One region of the Microbacterium sp. PAMC22086 genome, then DNA from elsewhere that is predicted to be linked to it. Evidence: predicted binding sites of a transcription regulator. Region 1 holds the regulator's gene; the other holds the start of a gene.
The links. The regulator LexA, encoded in region 1, represses DNA repair genes until DNA is damaged. The targets are predictions, from matches to a motif close to TCGAACANNTGTTCGA.
Positions count from the first base shown of each region.

Region 1 (5,653 bases):
TCGAGCTGAGTGACGGCGAGATGGTTCGCGATGAGGTGCACGGCGGGTACGGCGACACCTCCAACATCCCGCGCCTCGTTCCGGAGGAGGTGCGTGGGGCCGCGGCAGCGGCCGCGCTCACCGCCGTGCAGGAAGTACAGCGTCAGACCGCGGACCTCTCCATGGTGCGTGCCGCCCTGGCGGAGGAGCTCAGCACGCAGCGCAAGGCCGCGGCCGCGGTCGACCGCGACGGGGAGACCGTGGTTCCCCCGGCGCCGCGCACGGTCGAGCCCCCGGAGCCCGCACCTTCGCAGGCCGCTGATTCTGCCGCGAACGTCGTGGAGCCTCCCGCCGCCGTCGAACCTCCGGCGGTCATCCGCCCGCGAACACACCCCATCACGCTGCCGACGGTCGACGTCGCCGAGCTCGGAGTCGCCGATCGCCTCGGCCTCTCCGATGAAGACGACGAGGAAGTGGGCCCGACCTCATGAGAATCGGACTCATCCTGACCGAAGCCCTGGGCGGGCTCCGGCGGAACATCTCGATGGTGATCTCCGTCGTGCTCGTCACCTTCGTCTCCCTGACGTTCGTGGGTGCGGCGATCCTGATGCAGGGACAGATCGGCGTCATGCGCGGCTACTGGGCCGAGCGCGCCCAGGTCGCGGTGTACATGTGCTCCGCGGTCTCGGAATCCGAGACCTGCCTCGACGGCGCCGCGAGCGAGGAGCAGGTCACCGCCGTCCGTGCACAGCTCGAGGGGGACGCGCTCAAGCCGCTCATCAGCTCGATGACGTTCGACACCAAGGAAGAGACCTACGCCAAGCTCGTCGATCAGCTCGGCGCCGATCAGGCGAGCGTGCTCACGCCCGACCAGGCCTTCGAGGTGTTCTTCGTCACCATGAAGGACCCGGGCCAGTCGCAGGTGCTCGCCGAGGCGTTCAGCGGACAGGCCGGTGTGGAGCAGGTCAAGGATCAGCTCCAATACCTCGAGCCGTTGTTCTCCGCGTTGACCGTCGCGACATACATCGCGGTGGGCATCGCGGTGCTCATGCTCATCGCGGCCACCCTGCTGATCGGAACCACCATCCGGCTGTCGGCGTATGCCCGACGCAAGGAGATCGGCATCATGCGCCTGGTCGGAGCGTCCAACCGCTTCATCCAGACGCCGTTCGTCCTCGAAGGCGTGTTCGCGGCCTTCCTCGGCTCGGCCCTGGCCAGCGCCGCGGTCGTGGCCGGCGTGCACTTCGGAGTCAACGGCTACCTTCGGGGCCGGGTTCCGTTCATCACGACATGGGTGACGATGCAGGATGCCGCGCTCGTGGTTCCCGTGCTGATCGGCATCGGCGTCATCCTCGCCGCGCTCTCGGCCGGCTTCGCGATCCGACGCTGGCTGCGTACCTGATAGCCTGAAAGGCTGCTCGGTCGGATCGATCGATCGAGCTCATTACGGCAACAGGAGAGCATCATGCCCAGGGAACGCGGAGAGAAGGTCATCGCGACCAATCGTCGCGCACGTCACGACTACACGATCGAGAAGTCGTACGAAGCGGGGATGGTGCTCACCGGCACCGAGGTCAAGTCACTGCGTCAGGGGCGCGCCAACCTCAGCGACGGCTACGCGTTCGTCAAGGGGAACGAGGTCTTCCTCGACTCCGTGCACATCCCCGAGTACTCGCAGGGGCACTGGACGAACCACTCGGCCAAGCGCATCCGCAAGCTCCTGCTGCACCGCGAGGAGATCGCCAAGATCGCGCACGCGGTGTCAGCAGGCGGATACACACTGATCCCGTTGAAGCTCTACTTCTCGGACGGTCGTGCCAAGGTCGAGATCGCCCTGGCGAAGGGCAAGCGCGAATACGACAAGCGCCAGACCCTGCGCGAGCGTCAGGACACCCGAGAGGCCGACCGCGCCATGCGGCTGCGCAACCGCGTAGGGGAGTAGTCCCCGGCCCTCACAGGCGCGGCTCGAACCCGAAGACGCGGCCGAGGAACCTCAGCTCCCGTTCGAGGGCGTCGACGATCGTCTCCGCGCTGCGGAAGCCGTGCCCCTCGGCGGGGTACAGGACGTACTCGTGGTCGATGCCGCGGGTCGCGAGCGCATCGCGGATCGCCTCGGACTGCGACGGCGGAACCACGCGGTCCTCCCCACCCTGCAGGAGCAGCACGGGCACATCGATGCGATCGGTGTGGGTGAGCGGCGAACGCTCGATGTACAGATGCTCGTACTCGGGGAGCGGTCCGACCAGGCCGTCGATGTACGACGCCTCGAAGTCATGCGTCTCCGCCACCAGCATGCGCAGGTCGGCCACGCCGTAGCGGCTGATCCCGGCGGCGAAGGCACCACCGCGGACCAGCGCCGACAGCACGGTCCAACCACCTGCCGAACCGCCGCGGATCGCGATGCGGGCGGGGTCGGCGAGTCCGGCGTCGGCGAGTCCGCGGGCGGCCGCGATCACGTCGTCGACGTCGACGACGCCCCACTGGCCGTCGAGACGCTCGCGGTAGGCGCGGCCGTAGCCGGTGGATCCTCCGTAGTTCACGTCGAGCACGCCGATGCCCCGGCTCGTGTAGAAGGCGATCGCCGCGGACGCAGCGCCGGTGACGTGCGCCGTCGGTCCGCCGTGCACCAGCACGACGTAGGGTGCGCGCTCATCGTCGGGCGCCGACGCATCGGGGTTGGCCGGAGGATAGGCGAAGGCGTGCACCGCGCCGCGGGGACCCTCGATCTCGATCGGGATGGACGCGGGCATCCACTCCGGATCGACCGGCTCGCCGCCGCGCACGGCGATGAACTCGCCGGATTCGATGTCGACGCACCACAGGCCCGCCGTCGCCCGAGAGCCGTTGCCCGAGAGGAGCACCCTGGTGTCGTCGACGGCGTCGATGCTCACGTGGCCGTCACCGGGGAAGTCGATCACGCTCACGCCGCCCTCGGCATCGATCACGACGACCTCGTCGCGGCCGTTCGTGCGGACGGCGACGATGCGGCCGTCGTCGAGCGGCTGGTACCAGCGGTTGCCGAGCACCCACAGCCCGTAGCCGGTATCCGCATCGACAGGAGCGCCAGCAGGGGCGAACGGCCGCGCCGGCCCGGTGGGAGCCACCCCGTCGAGCGTGACACGCTGCAGAGCCCAGCGACCGTCGGGATCGTCGGCGAAGACTAGTTCCGCGTCGCTGAGCCACTCGGGCTGCAGCGCCGCCCGCGAGGGGATCGTGTGCGGCGTCCCGCCGGGGACCTCTGCGACCTGAACGTGCGCGTCCTCCCACGGCATCCGTCCTCGCTCCCAGCCGACCCATGCTGCGCGGGTGCCGTCGGGAGAGAGGGCGGGGTGGGCGAAGAAGCCGTCTCCCTGCACGATCACCCTGATCGCGGACGGGTCTTCGGCGGCGGATCCATCGAGCGGGATCTCGACGACCGAGCGGATGTGCGGCGTGGTCGAGAGGTCTTCGCGCACGGCCAGCAGGCGGCCGTTCTGCACGCGCAGACCGCCGTGCGAGGGGCCCGGGGCGGTGAGGGCGACGGGTTCGGCTCCGACGCTCAGGCGGCGCACCCGCTGGTCTCCTGCGTCGACGAAGAATAGCGTGCCGTGCTCATCGGCCGTCCAGGCGCCTCCGCCGTACTCGTGCACGCGAGAGCGCGCGCTCCAGGGGGCGGGGAGGATCTCGGAGCCGGAAGAACTCCGCACCGTCACGCGTCCCTTCTCGGCGGGTACCGACTCACCCCACCAGATCTCCGCACCGACGAAGCGGGCTCCGTCGATGCGCGGAGAGGAAGCCGCGACGGAGGCCGCGGAGAAGGGCGAGGGCCAGGAACCGTAGGGGGACGACGACATGCTTCGAGCCTAGGCGTCGGACGCCCGTGCGTCAGGACGGGAGCATCGCGGTCTTGATCCGTTGCCCGACGCCACGAAGCCCCTCCCGGTACCCGGGAGGGGCTTCGTCGTGCCGTCTTGTCTCAGACCGCGCGCAGTACCGCGACGATCTTCCCGAGGATCACGGACTCATCGCCGAGGATGGGCTCGAACGCAGAGTTGCGGGGGAGCAGCCAGGTGTGGCCGTCGCGGCGACGCAGCACCTTGACGGTGGCCTCGCCGTCGAGCATCGCTGCCACGATCTCGCCGTTCTCGGCGCTGTTCTGGGAGCGGACGACGACCCAGTCGCCGTCGCAGATGGCGGCATCGATCATCGACTCGCCGGAGACCTTGAGCATGAAGAGGTCGCCCTTGCCCACCAGCTGGCGGGGGAGGGGGAAGATCTCCTCGACCTGCTGGTCGGCGGTGATCGGCACGCCGGCTGCGATGCGCCCGACGAGGGGGACGAGCGCGGCGTCTCCGACCGGGGTCGCCACGTCGGCGGGGCTCTCGGTGCTGGTGCCAGGCAGATCGATGAGCACTTCCATGGCTCTCGTCTTCCCGGGGTCGCGGCGCAGATAGCCGCTGAGCTCGAGCTGTCCGAGCTGGTGGGTGACGCTGGAGAGGGACTTGAGGCCGACGGCGTCGCCGATCTCGCGCATGCTCGGGGGGTAGCCGTGGTGCGCGATCGAGTTCTGGATGACCTCGAGGATCGCCATCTGCTTCGGGCTGAGGCTCTTCCGGCGGCGCGTGCGCGGTGCCTCCGACTCGGGGGCAGAGTTCTCGCTCATGGTGCTCCTTCAGTGCGTGATCCGACGTCCCTCTTCGAATGTCGGAGGCCCGTGGTGGGGTGTCCTTATCGAAACCGTATCCGAGAATCGGGCCGATCTGGAAGATCTGTTCGAGCGTGTCGGCCTAATCGTCGGCGGGGTTTCGAAGAATACTTGACAGATGTTCGAACTCGAAGATATCTTCGGTACGTAGCTTCGCATTCACGGCTCCCGGCCGAGGCGGGAATGCGAACGCTACGCCAACTTCCCCGGTCGCCTCACGGCTCCGGGACAGGCTAAGGAGCACCACATGAGCAGCATCAGCTTCAGCACCGCAGCAGTCATTCCGGCGTCGACCCGTCCTTCGACGCGACTCCGACTGACGACGCGTGGCCGCGCCGTGCTGCTGGCCTTCGCCTCCGTGCCGCTCGCGGTCGGCATCGCGTTCGCCGCACTCAGCGGTGGCAGTGCGATCGCCTCGGGTGCAGACACCGCGGCCGTCAGCGTCGAGACCGTCACGGTCATGCCCGGCGACACGCTCTGGTCGATCGCCACCGGCGTCGCCCCCGACGCCGACCCGCGCGACGTGATCGGTGAGATCAGCCGGATGAACCTGCTGCGTGGTGGCGAGCTCCAGATCGGTCAGACACTGGCCATCCCGGCCCAGTACGTGAACTGATCCTGCCGCAGCGTCGCTGCAGCAACTTTGCGTCATCGACTCGGGGCGCCGCTTAACATGGGAAGGGTGACCCTCTCCCTCAACGATCTCCCGCTACGTGATGATCTTCGCGGACTCACGCCGTACGGCGCTCCGCAGGCGCCCCTTCCGATCGCGCTCAACGTGAACGAGAACACACATCCGATCCCGGGTGAAGTGGCCAGCGACATCCTCGACGACATCGCCGTGGCGATCCGCGACGTCAACCGCTACCCCGACCGGGAGTTCAGCACCCTTCGTGAGTCGTTCGCCGAGTATCTGGGGCACGGGCTCACCCCCGAGCAGATCTGGGCGGGCAACGGGTCCAACGAAGTGCTCCAGCACATCCTCCAGGC
Region 1 is NZ_CP080380.1:2,978,299-2,983,951, reverse strand. Features, by position in the region: gene ftsE (cell division ATP-binding protein FtsE) at 1-470, shown strand, start outside; gene ftsX (permease-like cell division protein FtsX) at 467-1,381, shown strand; gene smpB (SsrA-binding protein SmpB) at 1,445-1,921, shown strand; gene KY497_RS14795 (prolyl oligopeptidase family serine peptidase) at 1,932-3,812, opposite strand; gene lexA (transcriptional repressor LexA) at 3,935-4,621, opposite strand; gene KY497_RS14785 (LysM peptidoglycan-binding domain-containing protein) at 4,911-5,279, shown strand; gene KY497_RS14780 (histidinol-phosphate transaminase) at 5,346-5,653, shown strand, end outside.

Region 2 (5,653 bases), 680 kb from region 1:
CCCTGTGGCCTTCCTGGTGCTCGCCTACGCCCTGATCCTGGTCGGCGCACGCCTGACGGGCAGACTCCTCGCCCTGCTGCTGCTCGGGCTCCCCGCCGGCATGCTTCTGATCGGTGTCGGCTTCTCGCTGTGGGTCGATGCCGGCCTCGTCGCCGGCAGTGCCCCCGTCCTGCAGATCGGCGACTGGACGCTCTACAGCAGGGCCCTGCTGATCGGTTTCGCGACCGCGCTGCGGCTCGGCTCCATCGTCGCGCTCGCGCTCATCGGCGGACTCACCACCAGCGGCCCCGATCTCGTGCGGGCCAGTGTGCAGCAGCTGCGGGTTCCCTACCGGATCGGCTACACGGCCCTGGCCGCGTTCCGGTTCGTGCCGCGGTTCGGCCATGAGCTGTCGGTGATCAGGGCCGCTCATCGGGTGCGCGGGTATCACGGCGGACGCGGACCCTTCGCGCGCATCGCTCGGGGGTGGGGGTACATCGTGCCGCTGCTGGCCGGGGCCATCCGTCACGCAGAGCGCGTGGCACTCGCGATGGACTCGCGTGCATTCGGTGCGCACTCGACGCGCACAGAACGACACCTCGTCCCGTTCCGCACACGGGACACCGTCTTCACCGTCGCGACCCTGCTGGCGTCGGCGGCGATCTTCGTCGTGTCCTTCCCCTGGCAGCTTCCCTGAAAGGCGCATCGTGGCCTACAGCAAGATGGTCAAACCCGAGTCGGCCGATCTCATCCACCTGGTCGTGCTGCGCACGCAACGGCTGTCGACGCACTGGATCCGTGTGACGCTCGGCGGCGGCGAGATCGAGAAGTTCCGCCCGATGGGGTTCGACCAGTGGTTCCGGCTGTTCCTCCCGATCGGGGGTGATGCGGGCCTGGAGCGGGTGCCGGCGAAGGCGAACAAGGTGTTCGGGTATCTGAAGTTCCTGCGCATCCCCGACGGCGAGCGTCCGGTGATGCGCAACTACAGCGTGCGGGCATTCCGCCCGGCGACCGCGGATGCCGGCGCCGAGATCGACGTGGACTTCGTGCTGCACGGATCGGCGGCCGACGGTACCGCCGGACCGGCCTCGCGGTGGGCCGAGACCTGCCGGCCGGGCGAGCATGTTCTGATCATCGACGAGGGGCTCACGTTCAATCCGCAGCGCGGCGTGGATCGCGTCGTGCTCGTCGGCGATGAGACCGCCCTGCCCGCGATCGCCTCGATCTGTGCCTCGCTTCCGGCCGGCGCCATCGGTACCGCGATCGTGGAGACGCCGAGCGAGGAGGATGCGCTGGAGTTCGCGCATCCCTCGGGCATCGAGGTCGTGCGGATCGTGCGACCGCACGGCGTCGCTCCCGGTTCGCTCGCTCTGGACGCGCTCGCCCGCACAACCCTGCCGGAGGCTCCGTTCCACGCCTATGCGGCGGGCGAGCAGGCGCTCGCCTCCGGCGCCCGCAAGCACCTCGTCGGTGAGCGCGGGGTGGACAAGAATGCGGTGAGCTTCTGCGGGTACTGGCGGGTCGGTGCAGCCTCCCCCGCGTCGAAGGCCGCTCGCGAGGCCGCGGCGGAGCCCCTGGCATGAGCGCGGATGTCGCGGGCCGGTCGCCCCGCACCGGCGGACGATTCCGCTTCCCCACCGTCATCCTGCTGACCTGTGCGGCGCTCGGTGTGGCGGGAGCGGTGCTTCTCGCACCGATGAACTGGTTCTCGACCGTGCTGACCGGGCCGCTCCCGTTCGCGGGCATGGCGCTCGCCGGTCTCTGGCTGCTGCCGTCGGTGATCGCGCTGCGGCTGCTGCATCGTCCGCTCGTCGGACTGCTCGTCGCGCTGATCGCCGGTCTCGTGATGGTGCCGTTCTCCGGATACGGTTTCAGCACCGTGCTGACCAATCTCTGGTGGGCCGCCTTCACGGAGCTGCCGTTCCTGTTCGTGCTCTGGCGCTACTGGGGCACCTGGATGCACTATCTCGGTGCCCTCATCGTGGGCATCGTGTATCCGATCTCGGCGTGGGCGTGGTTCGACCTCGGGTCCATGTCTCTCTTCGCCCAGATCGCCTTCTTCGCCGTGACGATCGCCAGCTGTGTCGGCGGCACGGCCCTCGGCATCCTGATCGCCGACCGTCTCCGCAGGGCGGGAGTCGGCAGGCGCCGCTGAACCGCGCGAGCGCAGCCGCACACGCCGGGCGGTGACATCGCCGGGCCGTGACGTCGAGCCGCGACGTCGTCAGACAGCGACGTGGTCAGGCAGCGACGTGGTCAGGCCGCGATGTCGAAGCGTGCGCGGCCTCCGAGCCTCGGGGTTCGTGCAGAGTCGACGTATCGCGGCGGAATGAACCACACCCGCCCCGCCGCACCGATCCCGCTCCCGCTCCCACTCCCGCTCCCGCTCCCGCTCCCGCTCCCGGCAGTATCGATGCGGATCTGCCACCCGTTGTCGTGGATGCGATGGTGACATGTTTCGCACAGCAGCACCCCGTTGGAGAGATCGGTCGGCCCGTGGTCTCGTCTCCACCATCGAATGTGATGCGCCCTCGTCATCTCCGGCGGCAACCCGCACATCGCGCATCCCCCATCACGCTCCACCAGCGCCAGCCGTTGCGCCCGGGTGAACAACCGCTTCTCCCGTCCCAATCGAGGATCTCGCTGTCTCCGCCGAGAACACACGGGATCACGCCGCCCCCGGCCGCCATCCGCCGCGCGGCCCCGACGCTGACCGGCTGATCGACCCCGTCCACGGTCGCCGACCCCGTGCCGGCCTCCAGATCGTCGAGGTTCATCCGCACGATCACCGTCGCACCGGCGACCGGCGCCCGCTGCTCGCACCCGAGCACGTGCGCGCAGAACACCGCGAGGGCGTCGGCCTGGATCATCGGCACCGTCCGCCGATCCGCATCGGGCGCCTCCGCATCGGGCGCGTCTTTCCGCGCGGCGAACACGGCGGTCACATAGCCCCGGATCGCGGTGACCACGGGCGCAGCGGTCTCGACATCGAGCACCGCGTTCAGATGCACCATTCCCTCACGCTCGAACAGTGTCAGCGCGCGCCTGCCGCGGCGCTCTTCCTCCCGAGGCTCCAGACCATCCGGATCGAGCCATGCTTCTGCACGGACCACGAGCTTTCGCACATGGTCGAGTGCCAGACCTGCCGCCTTCTCCGCCAGCATGCGCTCGGCTTCGACGACACGCTCCACCCCCGTGGCGACCCGACAACGATCGAGCAACCCGATGATCATCGCGGCGGCGGGAGCACCGAGGGCCCCCGATTCCAGCGCCTCGCTCACCAGCGGATACTTCGCCGGCAGACGCGCACCCAGAAGGTCGCTCCGGGGTGCCGTCGCCTCTCCCACCTTGACGAGGCGCGACGCATCACCGGTCGACACCCCCGTGGCTGCCGCGATCAACGTCGCCGGGCTGCGGTAGCCCTGCTGCTTGGCCAGGCTCTCCGCCCCGAGCTCTGGACGCGACTCGCGGGAGATGCACGCCGCCACCGACACATGCACGGCATCCAACCGACGCCGCAGCACCCCGATAGACGCGCTCACCTCGATCAGCTGCTCGCGGGACAGATCCCCGGAGTCACCGGCATCTGACCACGCCTCATCGAGGCGTGACATCGCCTCGTGCAACGCGGTCAATTTCGACATACTCGATTCTACCGCGAACGGTCTCGACATTCGAAGTTATGTTCTATTGAATGCCGGTACGACCAGCATGTCGTGAAGACCGAGAACCGAGTCAGCCGCCAGGAGTGCGTCGCTCCGAATGCCTGGTGGCACCGAGGTCCGGCGATACAGCAGGGACAGGAAGAGGCCCCGGATGTCGCATCCGGGGCCTCTTCTGCGTAGGTGACGTCAGCGCTTGCCGACGATCTGACGGCCGACGAGATCGCGCATGATCTCGTTCGTGCCGCCGTAGATGCGGTGCACGCGAGCATCGGTGAAGGCGCGGGCGATCGGGTACTCCATGATGTAGCCGTAACCGCCGTGCAGCTGCACGCCCGTGTCGAGCACCTCCCACTCGCGCTCGGTAGCCCAGAACTTGACCTTCGCGGCATCCTCGGCGGTGAGCGTGCTGTTCTTGTAGGCGAGCAACGCGCGGTCGATGTACGCCCACATCGCGTCCGTGGTCGCGGCCATGTCGGCGAGCCGGAAGCGGGTGTTCTGGAAGTCGGCGATGCGCTCGCCGAACGCCTCGCGGTCCTTCGTGTAGGCGACGGTCCAGTCGAGGGCGGCCTGCGCGGCTGCGGCTGCGGCGACACCGATCGAGAGACGCTCGAGCGGCAGGTTCAGCATCAGCTGGATGAAGCCCTGACCCTCCTTGCCGCTGATGAGGTTCTCGTCGGGGACGAACACGTCGGTGAAGCTGAGCTCGGCTGTGTCCCAGCCGTGGAAGCCCATCTTGCTGAGCTTCTTGCCCTGGTCGAAGCCCTCCATCCCCTTCTCCACGAGCAGCAGGCTGAAGGCGTCGGGACGGTTGCCCTCACCGGTCTTGACGAAGGTCACGACGACGTCGGCCGTCGTACCGGAGGAGATGAACGTCTTCGCACCGTTGAGGATGTAGCCGCCGTCGACCTTCTTGGCGTTGGTCTTGATGCCACGCAGATCCGAACCCGCACCCGGGTCGGTCATGGCGAGCGCGCCGAGCACCTCGCCCGTGGCCATGCGGGGAAGCCACTTCTCCTTCTGCTCCTGCGTTCCCATGTGCACGAGGTAGGGCACGGCCAGGTCGTCCTGGATGCCGAAGGCACCGGCCAGCGAACCCGCGCCGGAGGCGATGACCTCCTCCATCACGATCGTGCGGAAGCGGTAGTCCTGCAGCATGCCGGCGCCACCGAACTCCTCCGGGACCGACAGGCCGATCAGACCCGCGTCTCCGGCGGCCAGCATCGTCGCCCGGTCGATCTCCCCCGCGGCGTCCCACCGCTCGATCGCCTCGTTGGTCACGTGGCGCTTGACGAAGTCCTTGACCAGGTCCCGGAATGCCTCGTGATCCTCGTCGTAGATGTCGCGTTCCATGCCGTCCTCCTGAACGTCTCATGCATCGTTGCTCCGGCGATTCTACGTCGCACAACCGGTCCAGGACAGGACGTTGTGAGAATGCATCCCATAAAACGTGACACTGGGTACCGCGGTTGTCGGATGCCGCAACCGTGGCGTTCCGCGCCGATTCAGTGCGCGTAGTCGGGGGCGGCCGGCAGCGCGAAGAACTCCTCGAGCGTGTGGAATCCACCCTCGTGATAGGCGGCGGCGAGGTCGACGCCGACATAGCGGAGGTGCCACGGCTCCGGCGCATACCCCGTGACCGGGGTGCCGACCTGCTCGTAGCGCACGATGAATCCGTACTCCCAGGCGTGCGCCGCGACCCAGTCGCTCTGCGCCGTGGCACCGAAGCCGTCGAGTCCGCCGCAGCCCGTCCCGCACGCGACCACGTCGAGCGCGAGACCCGTCTGGTGCTCACTGTGGCCCGGACGCGCCGAGCCGGCATCCGCCTCGGCCTGGCCCTGCGATCGCACGTGCGAGCCGTAGGTCGTCACCTGCAGACCGTACGAGCGGTATCCGTTGTTCGCGCCGATCCGCCCGACACCGGCAGCGACCGCCGCATCCGCCATCTCGCCGACGGCAGCGGCCACGTCGGTGCGCACGCGCCCGGACGGCGTCGTCATCTGCAGCGGCAC
Region 2 is NZ_CP080380.1:349,819-355,471, forward strand. Features, by position in the region: gene KY497_RS01645 (energy-coupling factor transporter transmembrane component T) at 1-676, shown strand, start outside; gene KY497_RS01650 (siderophore-interacting protein) at 687-1,562, shown strand; gene KY497_RS01655 (ECF transporter S component) at 1,559-2,134, shown strand; gene KY497_RS16560 (HNH endonuclease) at 2,236-2,538, opposite strand; gene KY497_RS01660 (13E12 repeat family protein) at 2,514-3,623, opposite strand; gene KY497_RS01665 (acyl-CoA dehydrogenase family protein) at 3,831-4,994, opposite strand; gene KY497_RS01670 (M15 family metallopeptidase) at 5,147-5,653, opposite strand, start outside.
Region 2: a site for LexA is predicted at 3,654-3,669, ahead of KY497_RS01660 (13E12 repeat family protein). Genes of this name have one in related genera too.